One region of the Vibrio cyclitrophicus genome, then DNA from elsewhere that is predicted to be linked to it. Evidence: predicted binding sites of a transcription regulator. Region 1 holds the regulator's gene; the other holds the start of a gene.
The links. The regulator CRP, encoded in region 1, controls carbon source genes, mostly activating them, when cyclic AMP is high. The targets are predictions, from matches to a motif close to TGTGANNNNNNTCACA.
Positions count from the first base shown of each region.

Region 1 (7,596 bases):
AAGGCTTATCAAAACTAGACAAAGCAATCGCTACGCTAGTTTAGCCTAAGCGGCGTCATAGGAATGATCGCCATTAGAGCGATCCCATGACGTTTTGCTAAAGGCCCAAGCTTCTGGTTTTGGGCCTATTTTGCATCTGGAGGGAATATTGATGCTAGTTGTTCGCCCAATTAAACTATCTGATTACGACGCGTTGCATACCTGCGCTGTTGAGTCAGGACATGGATTCACATCTCTTCCGGTTAACGAAGAACTGTTAACCAATCGTATTACTCACTCTGAATACAGCTTCGCGAAACAAGACGTGACCGAGCCCGGTGATGAAGGCTACCTGATGGTTGGCTACGATACCGAAACCGGAGAAGTGGCGGGTACGACCGGCATAGAAGCCTCGATTGGCTGGGATGTACCGTTTTATTCTTACCACATCAGCAAAGTAGTCCACTCATCACAAAAGCTAGGCGTGAACAACGTCGTTAAGCTACTGACTTTCGGTAATAACTACACCGGGTGCAGTGAGATCTGTACGCTATTTTTGCGTCCAGATTTCCGTGGCGGCTTGAACGGTCGTTTGATGTCGAAGTGTCGGTTTTTGATCATGGCGGAACACCCAGAGCGTTTCTCAAAAACGATTTTTGCTGAGATGCGTGGTGTATCGGATGCCGAAGGCAACTCTCCTTTCTGGCAATGGCTGCAAGAGCACTTCTTCTCGATTGATTTCACGCTTGCTGATTACCTAACCGGTATTGGTAAGAAAGGCTTCATTGCTGACCTAATGCCGAAGCTGCCTATCTACGTGAACCTACTGAGCAAAGAGGCTCAGGCGGTGATTGGAGAGGTACATGATAATACGCGCCCTGCACTTAAGTTGCTGGAACGTGAAGGTTTCACTAACCGAGGCTACGTTGACATCTTTGATGCGGGGCCAACGGTTGAATGTGATTTAAGAAACATTGAATCGGTACGTTATGCGATTCGTGCTCAAGTAAAAATTGCAGAGCACTCCAGCTCTAAAGACTTCCTAATTGGTAATACCTCGTTCGAGAACTTCCGCGCAGTCGCTGCGAAAGGTGCGTATGACCAAGCAAGTGACACAGTGATTTTATCATCTGAAGTAGCAAGCGCTCTTGAAGTAAAAGAAGGCGAATTCGTTCGCATGTTAGCTCAGTAAGAGCAGCGATTATCTGTCGAAGATTTTAAGGATAGAAGTATGACTCAGTGGATAGCAGGACAATGGGTGGCAGGTCAAGGTGACGCCATGGCATCAGTAAGCCCATACAATAATGAAGTAGTATGGCAGGGTGATAGCGCAACTCCTGCACAGGTTGAATCTGCAGTAGCAGCGGCTCGTGAAGCCTTCTTAGTTTGGAAAAAACTGAGCTTTGCCGAGCGTGAAGCGATCGTGTTGAATTTTGCTGAGAAAGTTAAAGAGAACAGCGAAGAAATAGCACAAATTATTGCAAAAGAGACGGGGAAACCGATTTGGGAAACGCGTACTGAAGCGGGCGCGATGGCGGGCAAAATTGCTATCTCTATTCGTGCTTACCATGAACGTACTGGTGAAGCTTCACGTGAAGCTGCAGGCAACCAAATTGTACTGCGTCATCGTCCATTAGGCGTAATGGCAGTATTTGGTCCTTATAACTTCCCTGGTCATCTACCTAACGGTCATATTGTTCCAGCACTGCTATCGGGTAATACCGTGGTATTTAAGCCGTCAGAGCAGACACCTTGGACGGGTGAGTTTGCGATGAAACTATGGCAAGAAGCTGGCCTTCCTGCTGGCGTAATTAACCTAGTACAAGGTGCCAAAGAGACAGGTATCGCACTGGCTGATGCTAAAGGCCTTGATGGCGTGCTGTTCACAGGTAGTGCCAATACCGGTCATATCCTGCATCGTCAATTCGCGGGCCAACCGGGCAAGATGCTGGCACTAGAAATGGGCGGCAACAACCCTATGGTGATCAGCGACCAATACGGTGATGCAGACGCAACGGTATACACTATCATCCAATCAGCTTTCATCAGTGCGGGTCAACGTTGTACATGTGCACGTCGCTTGTATGTTCCAATAGGAGATAAGGGCGATCAACTACTGGATAAGCTCGTTGCTGCGACCTTGAAAATTCGTGTCGATCAGCCATTCGCTGAGCCAGCACCCTTCATGGGCCCACAGATCTCTGAAGCTGCGGCTAAGTTCATTCTGGACGCACAAGCGAATCTGCAATCGTTAGGCGGTGTAAGTCTAGTAGAAGCAAAAGCGGGTCAAGCGGCGTTTGTTTCTCCTGGTATTATCGACGCAACCAACATTGCTGAACTGCCGGATGAAGAGTACTTTGGTCCATTGCTACAAGTGGTCCGTTATCAATCGCTAGAGCAAGCGGTTGAGCTAGCTAACGACACACGCTTTGGTTTATCTGCTGGCTTAGTATCAACAGATGATTCTGAATGGGAATACTTTGTTGACCATATCCGTGCGGGCATTGTTAACCGTAACCGCCAGCTAACAGGCGCAAGTGGCGATGCTCCATTTGGTGGTCCAGGTGCTTCGGGCAACTTACGCCCAAGTGCTTACTACGCGGCTGACTACTGTGCTTACCCTATGGCTTCAATGGAAGGTGGCGAAACTCAACTTCCGGCAACGTTTAGCCCAGGTATTGAGCTTTAATTTAGGCTAATGAGTCTTAGGCTTATGCGTTAAGTTTGAAATAGGAAGCGGTGCTATCGCTTCCTTTTTCCATCACGCCCAACACCTAGATTGGGCAGTAGATAATAATAGAAAAGTATGTCACAGGCTGATGGCTGCTGACTCTGTGTCTCAGCCTCTCCCTTTCTAATCCAAATTACTAGCTTGCTAGAACCTCTGACAAGGAGTCACCATGACGCCCGATCTACTCTTTAAATCACTTTGGGACGATTACATTCACAGGCTTTGTCCATCGGCTGAGAAAGTACATCACTTGCTGAAAGAAGACGAAGCTCTGATTAATGATCACATTGCACTGCGTACTTTCAATGTTGCTCCGCTAGGTATTGAAACATTGGCTAAGCCTTTCCTTGAGCTAGGTTATAAAGCGTGTGGCGATTACTTGTTTGAGAGTAAGAAGCTAGTCGCGAAGCATTACGAGCACCCAGATCCAAATCAACCTAAAGTGTTCATTAGTGAGTTGAAGGTCGAAGAGTGTTCAAGTGACTTACAACAGATCGTTGCTAAATTGGTTGAGCAAGTCGACGTAAGCAAGCTTCAAGGCCATGAATTCTTATTTGGTGGTCGTCTATGGGACTTGAGCTTCGCAGATTTCCAAGTGCTTGCAAAAGAAAGTGAATACGCGTCTTGGCTCGCAGCTCATGGTTACGGTGCCAACCACTTTACAGTGAGCGTTAATCAACTCGATGCTTTTGATGAAGTGCAGGCAGTGAATGATTATTTGAGCGAATCAGGCTTCACGATCAATGCATCTGGTGGCCAGGTTAAAGGCTCTCCAGAGGTCTTATTAGAGCAATCATCAACAATGGCAGATAAAGTCCCAGTTTCATTTGTTGAGGGCAATGAGATGATTCCTGGAGGCTTCTATGAGTTCGCTAAGCGTTATGCGATGGCTAATGGTGAGCTTTATACCGGTTTTGTGGCAGCATCGGCTGACAAGATCTTCGAAAGCACTAACGGTTAAAGAAAGATACGAGTACGGACTTTACCCTAAAGATGCAGATAGGCTTCGCTTCGAGAGTGTTTGCGCTTCGAAGCTGTAGGTGTTTCATTCGTATTTTCTTTGTAGATCTTTAGAAAACAAAAAAGCCACCAAATTTGCATTTGGTGGCTTTCAAATTTTAGGCTCAGTTAATCGAGATTAACGAGTGCCATATACCACGATAGTTTTACCGTGTGCAGAAATTAGGTTCTGCTCTTCTAGCATCTTCAAGATACGACCAACTGTCTCACGAGAACAACCAACGATCTGGCCAATCTCTTGGCGAGTGATCTTGATTTGCATGCCGTCAGGGTGAGTCATTGCATCTGGTTGTTTTGCTAGGTTTAGTAGCGTTTGTGCGATACGACCAGTTACGTCAAGGAACGCTAAGTCACCAACTTTTTGGCTAGTTACTTGTAGACGGTTTGCCATTTGCGCTGATAGACGCATTAGGATGTCTGGGTTCACTTGGATAAGTTGACGGAATTTCTTGAAAGAAATTTCAGCTACTTCACAAGGAGATTTTGCACGAACCCAAGCTGTACGCTCTTGGTCTTCTTCGAATAAGCCTAGCTCACCGATGAAGTCGCCTTGGTTTAGGTAAGAAAGAATCATTTCCTTACCTTCTTCGTCTTTGATAAGAACTGCCACAGAACCTTTAACAATGTAGTACAAGGTTTCTGCCTTTTCACCAGCATGAATCAAAGTACTTTTTGATGGGTACTTATGAATATGACAGTGTGAAAGGAACCACTCTAATGTTGGATCGGTTTGAGGTTTACCTAGAACCATAATATCTCACTTCCTCTGCAGGGTATGCTTGCCGCTTTCCGTATTTTAGCTAAGCCTGGATTGACTTGTAGGATAAGAGCACTCGTTGAGCGCTGCAAGCTATCTTGTGTTTCGTTTAAGAATAGTATCCTTTTTCAGGTACTATTTCTTGATTTTAATCGTGACCAAGCTACGATTTTTTACGCAAAATTGTGCACATGATCACGGTATGAAAAGTAATCAACCAGAATGGTGCTCTGTTAACCAATTTTTCCGGTTTCGATGAGTTGTTGTAGGATCGGCCTTACAATGAGCTCCATAGCAAAACTCATCTTCCCTCCTGGTACCACAAGCGTGTTGTGGCGAGACATAAATGAGCCATCAATCATAGCTAAAAGGTAAGGGAAATCGACGTTTTTGATGCCGCGCAAACGTATAACAACGAAGCTTTCGTCTAAACTTGGGATCCCTTTAGCGTTGAGAGGGTTTGATGTGTCTACCGTTGGAACACGCTGAAAGTTGATGTGAGTACGCGAAAACTGAGGAGTAATGTAGTTAAGGTAATCATCCATCGAGCGAACAATCGAGTCCATTACTGCTTCACGAGAATGACCACGATCGCGTGTGTCGCGAACGAATTTCTGGATCCATTCTAAGTTGACGATAGGTACCATGCCGATCAGCAAGTCGACGTGTTGAGAAACATTGATATCGCCATCAACCACACCGCCGTGCAGGCCTTCGTAAAACATCACATCTGAATTTTCTGGGATCTCTTGCCATGGCGTAAAGGTGCCTGGCATTTGATTGTAAGGAACGGCTTCATCGAACGTGTGCAGGTAGCTACGTACCTTGCCTGTACCTTCGTTACCGTATTTACGGAAGAACTCTTCTAGCGCACCAAAGTCGTTGGCTTGTGGACCAAAGTAGCTGATGTGCTTACCTTGCTCGCGCGCTTTACGGATCTCGACATCCATCTCTGGTCGAGTGAAGCGATGGAAACTATCCCCTTCAACCCAAGCGGCCTTCACGTCCATCATATTGAACATTTTACGGAAGGCTTCTGAGGTGGTGGTGGTGCCGGCTCCTGATGAACCCGTCACCGCAATAATTGGATGTTTAGCGGACATGACAACCCTTGTCTTTTGAGTAACTTACTTGTTAGCAATCGTTTACCACTATAACACGGCTCCTTTATGAGCGCAGCCTAGAAGCGTTTTGTGACTTGAATATCAACGGTTTCATGCAGCTCAGAAAATACGATACTGACTTCTCCTGAGGCTAATTGATGTTTCACTTGGTCAATCTTGTTTTGCAATGAAACCTCTACATCACCGTAGTCTGTACCTTCACGCAGCACGAACTCTTTGATGAGGTTTTCCAGTGTTTCTGGTGCAATGTCTTGCCATGGGATGATCATAAATACTTCTCTCTTTTATATTCATAAATAGGTTTATTGATGTGTTGATTACTGCGTCTAGTGACGTCTACCACTCAGTCCTTAAAAAGGCTCGGTCATTATGCCGAATCTTGGATACTTTCATAGTAGGCTGGCAATGCTTCTTCTAGCCAAAACCTGGGCTTGAGCGTGCTACCGGTAATGAACCCCACATGGCCACCTTTCTGAAACAAGCGATAATCAATATTGTCTGGTAGTACGAATTTTGGAATAACATCATCAGTCATGAAAGGATCGTCTTTAGCATGAATGATCTGAGTCGGTAGCTTAATCTTATTCAGTTTTGGAAGCGCTGAACATTGAGCATAGTAGTCTTGAGCATTCTTAAATCCATGCAGAGGCGCAGTGATCCTTTCATCAAACTCATACAGTTTGTCTATTTTTTTGATGGTTTCAGCGGAGATACCTATTTTTTCTTGTAACAGCTTAACCTTTTTCAAGGCATTCGATTTGAGTGAGTTGAGCAGGTATTTTTTATAGAGCCTAGAGAAGCCTCTTTCAATACGACTGGAGCAGCAAGCTAAATCAAAAGGAGCAGAAACTATCGTTGCCGCCGACAGTAATGGGTCGTCCGCATACTCAGCCAAGTAGTTCGCCAGCATGTTTCCGCCTAGAGATATACCAACCGCAACCTTTGGGTTATTGGGAAATTGCGCGTGTAAGTGTCGTAGAAAGAAACGAGCATCTTCTACTTCTCCTGAATGGTACGCGCGAGCCAAGCGATTCGGTTTTCCGCTGCATCCTCTAAAGTGCATCATCACGGATAACCAACCATCTTTAGCAAACGCATTCATCAGTCCATTGGCGTAAGGGCTTTCAAAGCTGCCTTCCAAACCGTGGAATAGAACGAAAATGGGCTTATTATTCGCATCTCCTCTGCTTTTATTATCACTATTGGGGCTATCTCCCTTCGGGTCCTCGCTCCATGCAAGGTCGAGGAAATCACCGTCGGGAGTTTCTAAGGTTTGCCATTGAGGATCAAATAACGCCTGCTTTCTAATAAACCGTGGCACTAAGGTTTGTAAGTGCGGATTAGAGAGACCAGCCGCTGCGGTAAATATTGTCATAAAACAGTCCATGCTTCTTTTATGGGCTTTGATAAAGTGTTGAGCTTTTAGTGAAACGCCCATGTTTTTATTTGAGCTTGGTTGATTCTCGGCATAAGCGCAAGAGTTTCACTCATACAGGTTACAAAACAGGTTGTAGGTAACTGGTTGAATACTATCGAGGTTAAGCTCTATATATTGCTAATAATCCGAGCCACCATCGCGTGAACACGAAGAACGATAGTCCCCAATAAGCTTGGATCTTGATCTAACAAAAGGAAAAGGGAATGCCTTAGGGCTGAGGGGCTGGTTCAGAAAAAGCAACATAGAGGTTTTCTGCCCCTAATAATCGACAGTATTGAAAAGCGAGAGGCGCTTGTTGGTTTGCGAAAAGCTGAAGAGAGTTTATGTAGTCGACGAGATCAGATTGTTGTTGTTTCTCTAGTTGTAATTCGAACTGTAAGGCTTCACGGTAGAGTGAATCAACAACGTGTGCTTTGAGATGCTTACGTAGCTCTCGATAACTATGAAGCAGGGTTTCAGAGCGGCTCAAGCACTGTTGAACTTTGTGCCACTCTTCTTCGGCAAAAGACAATTGCTGCTCATCAAGCCATTTGAGCAGCAGCAGTAG
Region 1 covers NZ_AP025480.1:297,062-304,657, forward strand. The annotation lists gene OCW38_RS01310 (aspartate aminotransferase family protein) at 1-44, shown strand, start outside; gene astA (arginine N-succinyltransferase) at 152-1,171, shown strand; gene astD (succinylglutamate-semialdehyde dehydrogenase) at 1,211-2,668, shown strand; gene OCW38_RS01325 (DUF1338 domain-containing protein) at 2,880-3,671, shown strand; gene crp (cAMP-activated global transcriptional regulator CRP) at 3,849-4,481, opposite strand; gene OCW38_RS01335 (phosphoribulokinase) at 4,721-5,590, opposite strand; gene OCW38_RS01340 (YheU family protein) at 5,668-5,880, opposite strand; gene OCW38_RS01345 (hydrolase) at 5,979-6,986, opposite strand; gene OCW38_RS01350 (TIGR02444 family protein) at 7,258-7,596, opposite strand, start outside.

Region 2 (7,596 bases), on a different replicon from region 1:
AGTTGAACCTAATGGCGATGTGTATTCGTGCGATCATTACGTCTTTCCTGAGTTTCAGTTAGGTAATATTCATGAGAAGCCGCTATCGACGCTAGCGTTTTCGCCTGCTCAGCAAAATTTTGGATTCGCGAAGCAAAAGTCGTTGCCCAAACAGTGCCAAACTTGTGAGTTCAAATTTGCTTGTCATGGCGAGTGCCCTAAGAACCGAATTATCAACAGTCGTGATGGTGAGGCTGGGCTAAATTACCTGTGTAAAGGGTGGCTCAAATTCTTTCAACATATCGACCCAGTACTCAATGCTTTGCTTAAAGCCAATAACTTAGCGCCACGGATGGGATAATCGAATCGATCACGTGATAAGCTGAAGCCTAGGTAGAAAAAGAACAAGCCTGAAAAACAAAAAGGCTCGCTATATAAAGCGAGCCTTTTAGTGTGTAGGAGCGGGTTAATTTTTTGAACTCATCGCAAGCAATGTTTCTTCCATGGCATTGTTCAGAATCGAACGGTTGCGCTGCATCGCTGCCATTAGCGTAGAGCCCAGCCATAAGCCATAAAGCGTGCGAGATAGTGATTCAGGATCTACGATATTGAAATCACCCGCTTCATTGCCTTCTTCGAATAGCTTAGCCATACGTAGGATTATCTTTTCTGAACCCTCTGCCATGGTTGATTGTAACGAATTAGCTGTTCCTGCTACCTCTCCGGCTAGTTTTACCACAAGGCACTGAATATTGAAGTCTTCAGTCAACTTCGACGCGCACCAAAATTCGAAATAGGCTTTAACGCGATCACGACGAGAAAGCGACTCATCACTTAAAAAGTCATCTAGCTTAGCGAGATGCTCATCAAAGTAGTTAGTAAGAAGGATCTCACCAAAGTGTTCTTTGGATTTGAAGTAATGGTAAAAAGAACCCTTCGTGCCTTCCGCTTGGTTGATGATTTTCATCAGGCCAACACCAGCAAACCCGTGTTCATTAATAAGGCTAAACCCTGCATCGAGCATAGCTTGTCGCATGTCTTTCATTGTTCTTACTCTTTATGCTGAGAATGAGGAATAGTGTAACGAGCAACATACCAACCGTCCAGTCTAGTGCGTTAGGACGCGGTCAATAATTGACTCGTTCCGTCAAAGTAACATTTTCTCTTATTGGCACTTCTAAGCGACAAAACTTTTTTCAAGATAAGCACATCCTATAAATCGAAAATAACAACCTTAAAGGGCTTGTTTGGTGCCTTAAAATGGCTAAATCAGGGTGTTTTAGGTTACTGTTTTTGTTGGTTTTTAATTTGGTGTTTTCTTGAGATCGCAATGGTAGTCTTAGCTTAATTTCTTTAGGGGGCTAAATGGACACCAATAACAGCACTTATCATCAGCACAGTTTTGCTCAGCAAGATTTATCAGAGCTTACATTTACAGCCTGCACGTTTATCCGTTGTGATTTCAGGCGTTCGAACTTACGTGATGCAACGTTCATTAACTGTAAATTTATTGAGCAAGGCGATATTGAGGGATGCCACTTTGATATTGCCGACTTACGAGATGCAAGCTTCCAGAATTGCCAGTTGGCGATGGCGAATTTTAGTAACGCGAATTGCTATGGTATTGAGCTACGTGATTGCGATTTGAAAGGGGCGAACTTCACTCGCACTAATTTTGCTAACCAAGTCAGCAACCGAATGTATTTTTGTTCTGCTTATATTACAGGTTGTAACCTGTCATACGCGAATTTTGAACAAGCTTGTTTAGAGAAGTGTGAGTTATTTGAGAACCGTTGGATAGGTACTTACCTTGGTGGCGCGTCATTGAAAGAGTCTGATCTCAGCCGTGGTGTGTTCTCGGAAGACGTATGGGGGCAATTCAGTATGCAAGGTGCCAATTTATGCCATGCTGAATTAGAAGGGTTAGACCCAAGAAAAGTCGATACAACAGGCGTTAAAATTGTTGCGTGGCAGCAAGAGCAACTGCTTGAAAGTATGGGTATCGTAGTGATGCCAGATTGATCTTTTCTGTTTCTGAATACCCATAATATTCAACAAGCCATCACAAGTGATGTAGGACAAACTGAGAACAAGTCTGAACTCTTCGATCAGTCAAATTCGTCAGTTGAAAATTCTACGTGGTTATTGATATTTTTCATAAGCTTGAATGATCAATCTATGATTACGATTAGTGTAAGCTGGATTGGCTATAAATAAAGCCCAATGACTGAAAACGCCCAAAGCGAACAACTTTGGGCGTTTTTACATTTGATTCATTGTCCGTACTGCTGACACTTAAGGCCGTGATTAATGCATACCTGAACGCATTTTGTCGCTGAGTGCGAAGAAAACAAAAAGCACAATACATACCAAAGCGACACACAGCGACACTAAGATAGTTGTAGCGTCAGTCGACATTAACGGGGTAACGAGAGAAGCTAACGCTACTAACATAATCGTGATGTGAACAATTCGTCCGAGGATTGGATTTTTGTGACAGAATGAAGCCCAAAGGTAACGCATTTTTAACACCATTATAAAATTAGTGGGTTTATTCTATTTTCTTAATGAGTGTTTTGTAAATAAGTTTTCGTTACAGGTGACTGTAAATATGATCTCAGTCAGCTTAGTATAAAACTAGTTAAATAACAGTGGTTTATTGGTCTGTCTATGAAGAATTATCATTTAAATACCAACCATAATATTTCGTATTCTTTAGAATGGTAAGCCAAATGTTGCACCATTTTCAGTTTCTTGACTAAGGATCTCATTTATTGAACGTATGATTAAGAGCCCATTTGCTTATCAGTATTCAATGTAAAATAAATTCGAGTAAGCTCCTATCCAGTGGATCAAATTTTTCTATTTATCAGAAAGAGTTTTTCGATTTGAGAGCACGGTAATCTTGTCTACCATTCTGTTTGGTATACTCAATGCTTATTCGGAAAGGTGATGGAGATAATATGTCGAAAACCGCGAAGATCATTAATGAAGATAAACTAGTGAAAAAAGCAGTTGAGGTCGGTTTTAAAATGGCTAAATTGCAAGGTTTTGATTTGCCACATTCATCTCAACCAATAAAGGTCAAAGCGGTGTACTTGTTTCTTGTTGAAGTAAATCAGATCACGCCGTTACCAGAAAGTAAGCTTGATGGGGCAAACATTAAAAAGCGTCTGGCGCTATGGATACATAAAGCATTGCCTGACAATGATCCCTTGAAGTAAACCTTTTCCAAGCTGATATTTCTGGACTCGTTTCCTCTGAGTTCATTATTCATCGATATGTTAGATAAGAAACCTAGCGAGCTCTCGCTAGGTTTTTTTGTTTTTGAGGCCGATATTTTAATAGTGGATAGCGAGTCACTGCCATTCGAAGCGTTGTTATCTACTCGATAGAATGTTCAACACTGAGAGTGTTGGTGATTTATGCCGCTTGATTGGCAATCTGAGCACATAATTTACTAATGACTCTAACCTTCTTTTGACGCTTATTCGGTTAAAGACATTTTCTTAAGATCTCCACCGATCAAATACATTAGAACTCAAAGTATTATTTAATTCATGCTGACCGCTATTAAATGTGACACAGATCACTAATTTTTGTTTTTTAAAGTTAAGGTGTTGATCTTAGTAGGGGGTAAATGCTCATAATAAAAAGGAATTTAATTAGAGTTCAAAGGAATTTCTCGGTATGATTACATCAGCGCCTTGGGTGTTGTGTCCAGAAGTGATAGAAAAAACGAGTGAAGAATGGAGTTTTCGCGAGCCCAAAGCTTCAGATGGCAACGACATTTATCGACTGATTTCAGAATGTCCACCACTAGACACCAACTCGTCATATTGCAATTTTTTGCAATCCACTCACTTTAGTAAAACTTGTATTTTGGTTGAGAACAAAGGTGAGCTTGCGGGCTTTATCTCGAGTTATCAAAAACCGAGTGAGCCTAATGTTCTCTTTATTTGGCAAGTTGCAGTTGCCCCTCGATTTAGAGGTCACTCTTTAGCTTACAAGATGTTGAACAGCTTACTTCGTCGAGAGTGGCTGAAGAGTATAGAAGCTATTGAAACAACCATTACTAAGTCAAATCAAGCGTCTTGGGCACTCTTTAAAAAGCTAGACGCAAAAAATAGTAGCACTGGAAAAGTGACCACTTTCTTAGATGAAAATGTTCATTTTAAAGGGCTGCACGATACTGAGTATTTGTATCGAATACCCCTTAAATAATCATTAACTTATAGGAATCAAATAACGGCCTTATCATGGATATTTTTAAAAAGCAGGAATCTAACGTACGTTCATACTCGAATAGTTTTCCAGTCACTTTTGCTAAATCAAAAGGCTGCTGGCTTGAAACAAAACAAGGTGATCGTTACCTCGATTTTCTTGCTGGAGCAGGATCTCTCAATTACGGTCATAACAATCCAATACTTAAGCAAGCTTTACTTGAGTATATTGAAATGGATGGAATTACACATGGCTTGGATATGCATTCAGAAGCCAAAGCTGAATTCCTAGAAGCTCTTAGTCGCTTTATTTTGGAACCTCGAGCATTAGATTACAAAGTTCAATTTACCGGCCCGACAGGAACAAATGCGGTTGAGGCAGCGATTAAGTTGGCGAAAAAAGTAAAAAGTCGAAGCAGTATTGTTGCATTTACCAATGGTTTTCATGGTTGTACGGCGGGTGCATTGGCTGCTACAGGCAACCAACACCACAGGCAAGGTGCGGGCTCAAATCTCAACAACGTTACGCGTTTGCCATTTGAAGGTTACGCTGGAATCGATGGTTTAAAATTATTTGAAACGATGTTAACCGATAATTCCGCTGGTATGGATAAACCTGCTGCCGTTTTATTGGAAACGGTTCAGGGTGAAGGTGGGTTAAATGTCGCTTCAAATGAGTGGCTACAGAAGTTAAGCAAAATCTGTAAAGCCCACGATATCCTATTTATTGTGGATGATATTCAAGCCGGTTGTGGTCGAACAGGAACGTTTTTTAGCTTTGAACCTTCAGGTATAAAACCAGATATCGTTACGCTATCTAAGTCGATAAGTGGTTATGGCTTACCGATGGCTGTGGTTTTATTAAAGCCTGAACTAGACAAGTGGGAGCCGGGAGAACACAACGGCACCTTCCGTGGTAACAACCATGCGTTCATTACTGCTGCTAAAGCGTTAGAAATGTATTGGTCAAATGATGATTTTGAAAATCATATTCAACGTAGCTCAAGCATGGTCGATGATGTCATTCAACGCAATCTCAAGCGTTTCCCTGAGCTATTTGTTCAACGCAAGGGACGCGGAATGATGATTGGCATTGAATGTAAAGATGGGAACACAGCTGATGAGATTGCAAAAGTGTGTTTTGACAAGGGCATGGTAATTGAGACCGCAGGTCCAAACGATGAAATCTTGAAGTTCTTTTGTCCATTAACCATTTCAGAATCGGAATTGATGCAAGGTTTAACTATTTTCGAAGACTCAGTTGAAGTGGTAGCAACCAAGCATTTCAAGAAAGCATCGTAATAGGGAGAGTAAAATGATTGTTAGAACACTTGATGAATGTCGTAATAGTGAAAGACGTATTGTATCGGATAACTGGGAAAGCACTCGCATGTTATTGAAAGATGACAATATGGGATTTTCTTTTCATATCACAACAATTTACGAAGCGACAGAAACACATATCCATTACCAAAACCACTTGGAGTCTGTGTTTTGTATGAGTGGTGAAGGGGAGATTGAAGTCGTTGGTGGTAAAACTTACCCAATCAAACCCGGTACGTTGTACATCCTAGATAAGAATGATGAGCATTATTTACGCGCATATAAAAACAAAGAAATGACAATGGCTTGTGTGTTTAACCCACCAATTACTGGCGCTGAAGTACACGATGAAAACGGCGTTTATCCACTCGTTGATTAACCCATATATTCAGGGGTGATATCTCACCCCGCTCCCTATTATTTAGTCTTTAATCTCTTCAAGAACAAAAGGTCTTTTATGACATTTACCGTAGAAAAAATCGGCGGTACATCAATGACAGCATTTGATGCTGTGCTCGACAATATTATTCTCCGCCCTCAAAATCCTTATAACCGAATCTTTGTTGTGTCCGCTTACAGCGGTATGACGGATGCATTGTTGGAATGTAAAAAAACAGGTAAGCCTGGTGTCTATCAATTGATAGCGATGCGTGACGATTCGTGGAAGGATGCTCTATCTTATATTGAACGCCGCATGCTATTGACCAATGAGCATATTTTTGCGGATCCAATGAATCGTATGAGAGCAGATAAGTTCATCCGGTCTCGTATTTCAGAAGCCAAAAACTGTATTACTAACATTCTTGAAACGTGCCAATACGGACAGTTTTCACTGAGACATTATTTACCACAGATTAGAGAGTTTCTTTCTTCAATTGGAGAGTCACATAGTGCATACAACACGGCTCTTAAATTAAAAAACATTGGTATAAATTCGACCTTTGTTGACCTTTCTGGTTGGGACAACAAAACCCCTCAAAGTTTGGACGATACGATTAGAGAGGCTTTCTCTGACATTGATGTTACTGAGGAGCTTCCCATAGTAACTGGTTATGCGTATTGCAAAGAAGGTTTGATGCATACTTATGATCGTGGTTACAGTGAGATGACGTTTAGTCGTATCGCTACTATTACTGAGGCATCATTGGCGATCATCCATAAGGAGTATCACTTTAGTTCGGCTGACCCAAAAGTCGTTGGTGTAGGTTCGGTTAAACCGATTGGGGCAACTAATTATGATGTTGCCGATCAACTGGCTAACCTTGGTATGGAAGCTATTCACTCTAATGCGGCTGCTGGGTTACGAGAAAGTGGCATAGAACTGCAAATCAAAAACACCTTCGAGCCAGAACATGAGGGAACACTGATTTCTTCTGATTACCGACCAGACACGAATCACATTGAGATCATTGCCGGAAAACAGAAGGTATATGCGTTACATGTTTTTGACCAGGGAATGGTCGGTAAGGCGGACAATGTTAGTTATGAGTTAATGGAGATTATCGCAGATGCTAGAGTGAACCTTATTGGTAAAGAGATGAACGCCAATTCTATTACCTATTATCTAGGTGGTAGCACCGAGAGTTTAAACAAGGTGTCTTATAAGGCTGAGAAACGTTACCCTCAGGCATCTATTTCAGGTCGAATGGTCGCTATAATCTCAGCGATCGGTTCTCAAATTGATACCAATAAAACGCTCGCTAATGGTGTATTGGCTTTGATGAACCATAGTGTTACGCCTATTGCATTACATTCGTCTATGAGAAACGTAAATGTGCAATTTGTTGTGAGTGATGACAAGTATCAACAAGCGATTTGCGCGTTGCATGAAGAATTCTTTGACCAAGATAAAAGAACCGAGACATCGGTGAATGCAGCATAAAATTTAACAGTGGAGGGCTCACCCTCCACTGTTAAATTTTCATGGAAAAGCAAAACATCAACTGCAAATTAGCGATCGCCTGTATCTATTTTGATCACACAGATGCGGTAAACGTTACTTGATTTTCGTGTTGATACTGTACTTTCTTGAATTAATCGGTGATTTATTAAGTATTCGGTTATCGGCTAT
Region 2 covers NZ_AP025481.1:1,469,595-1,477,190, reverse strand. The annotation lists gene OCW38_RS21330 (anaerobic sulfatase maturase) at 1-340, shown strand, start outside; gene OCW38_RS21325 (TetR/AcrR family transcriptional regulator) at 446-1,024, opposite strand; gene OCW38_RS21320 (Qnr family pentapeptide repeat protein) at 1,345-2,001, shown strand; gene OCW38_RS21315 (hypothetical protein) at 2,287-2,502, opposite strand; gene OCW38_RS21310 (DUF5062 family protein) at 2,943-3,203, shown strand; gene ectA (diaminobutyrate acetyltransferase) at 3,670-4,203, shown strand; gene ectB (diaminobutyrate--2-oxoglutarate transaminase) at 4,239-5,504, shown strand; gene OCW38_RS21295 (ectoine synthase) at 5,518-5,904, shown strand; gene OCW38_RS21290 (aspartate kinase) at 5,983-7,407, shown strand.
Region 2: a site for CRP is predicted at 3,558-3,573, ahead of ectA (diaminobutyrate acetyltransferase). Genes of this name have one in related genera too.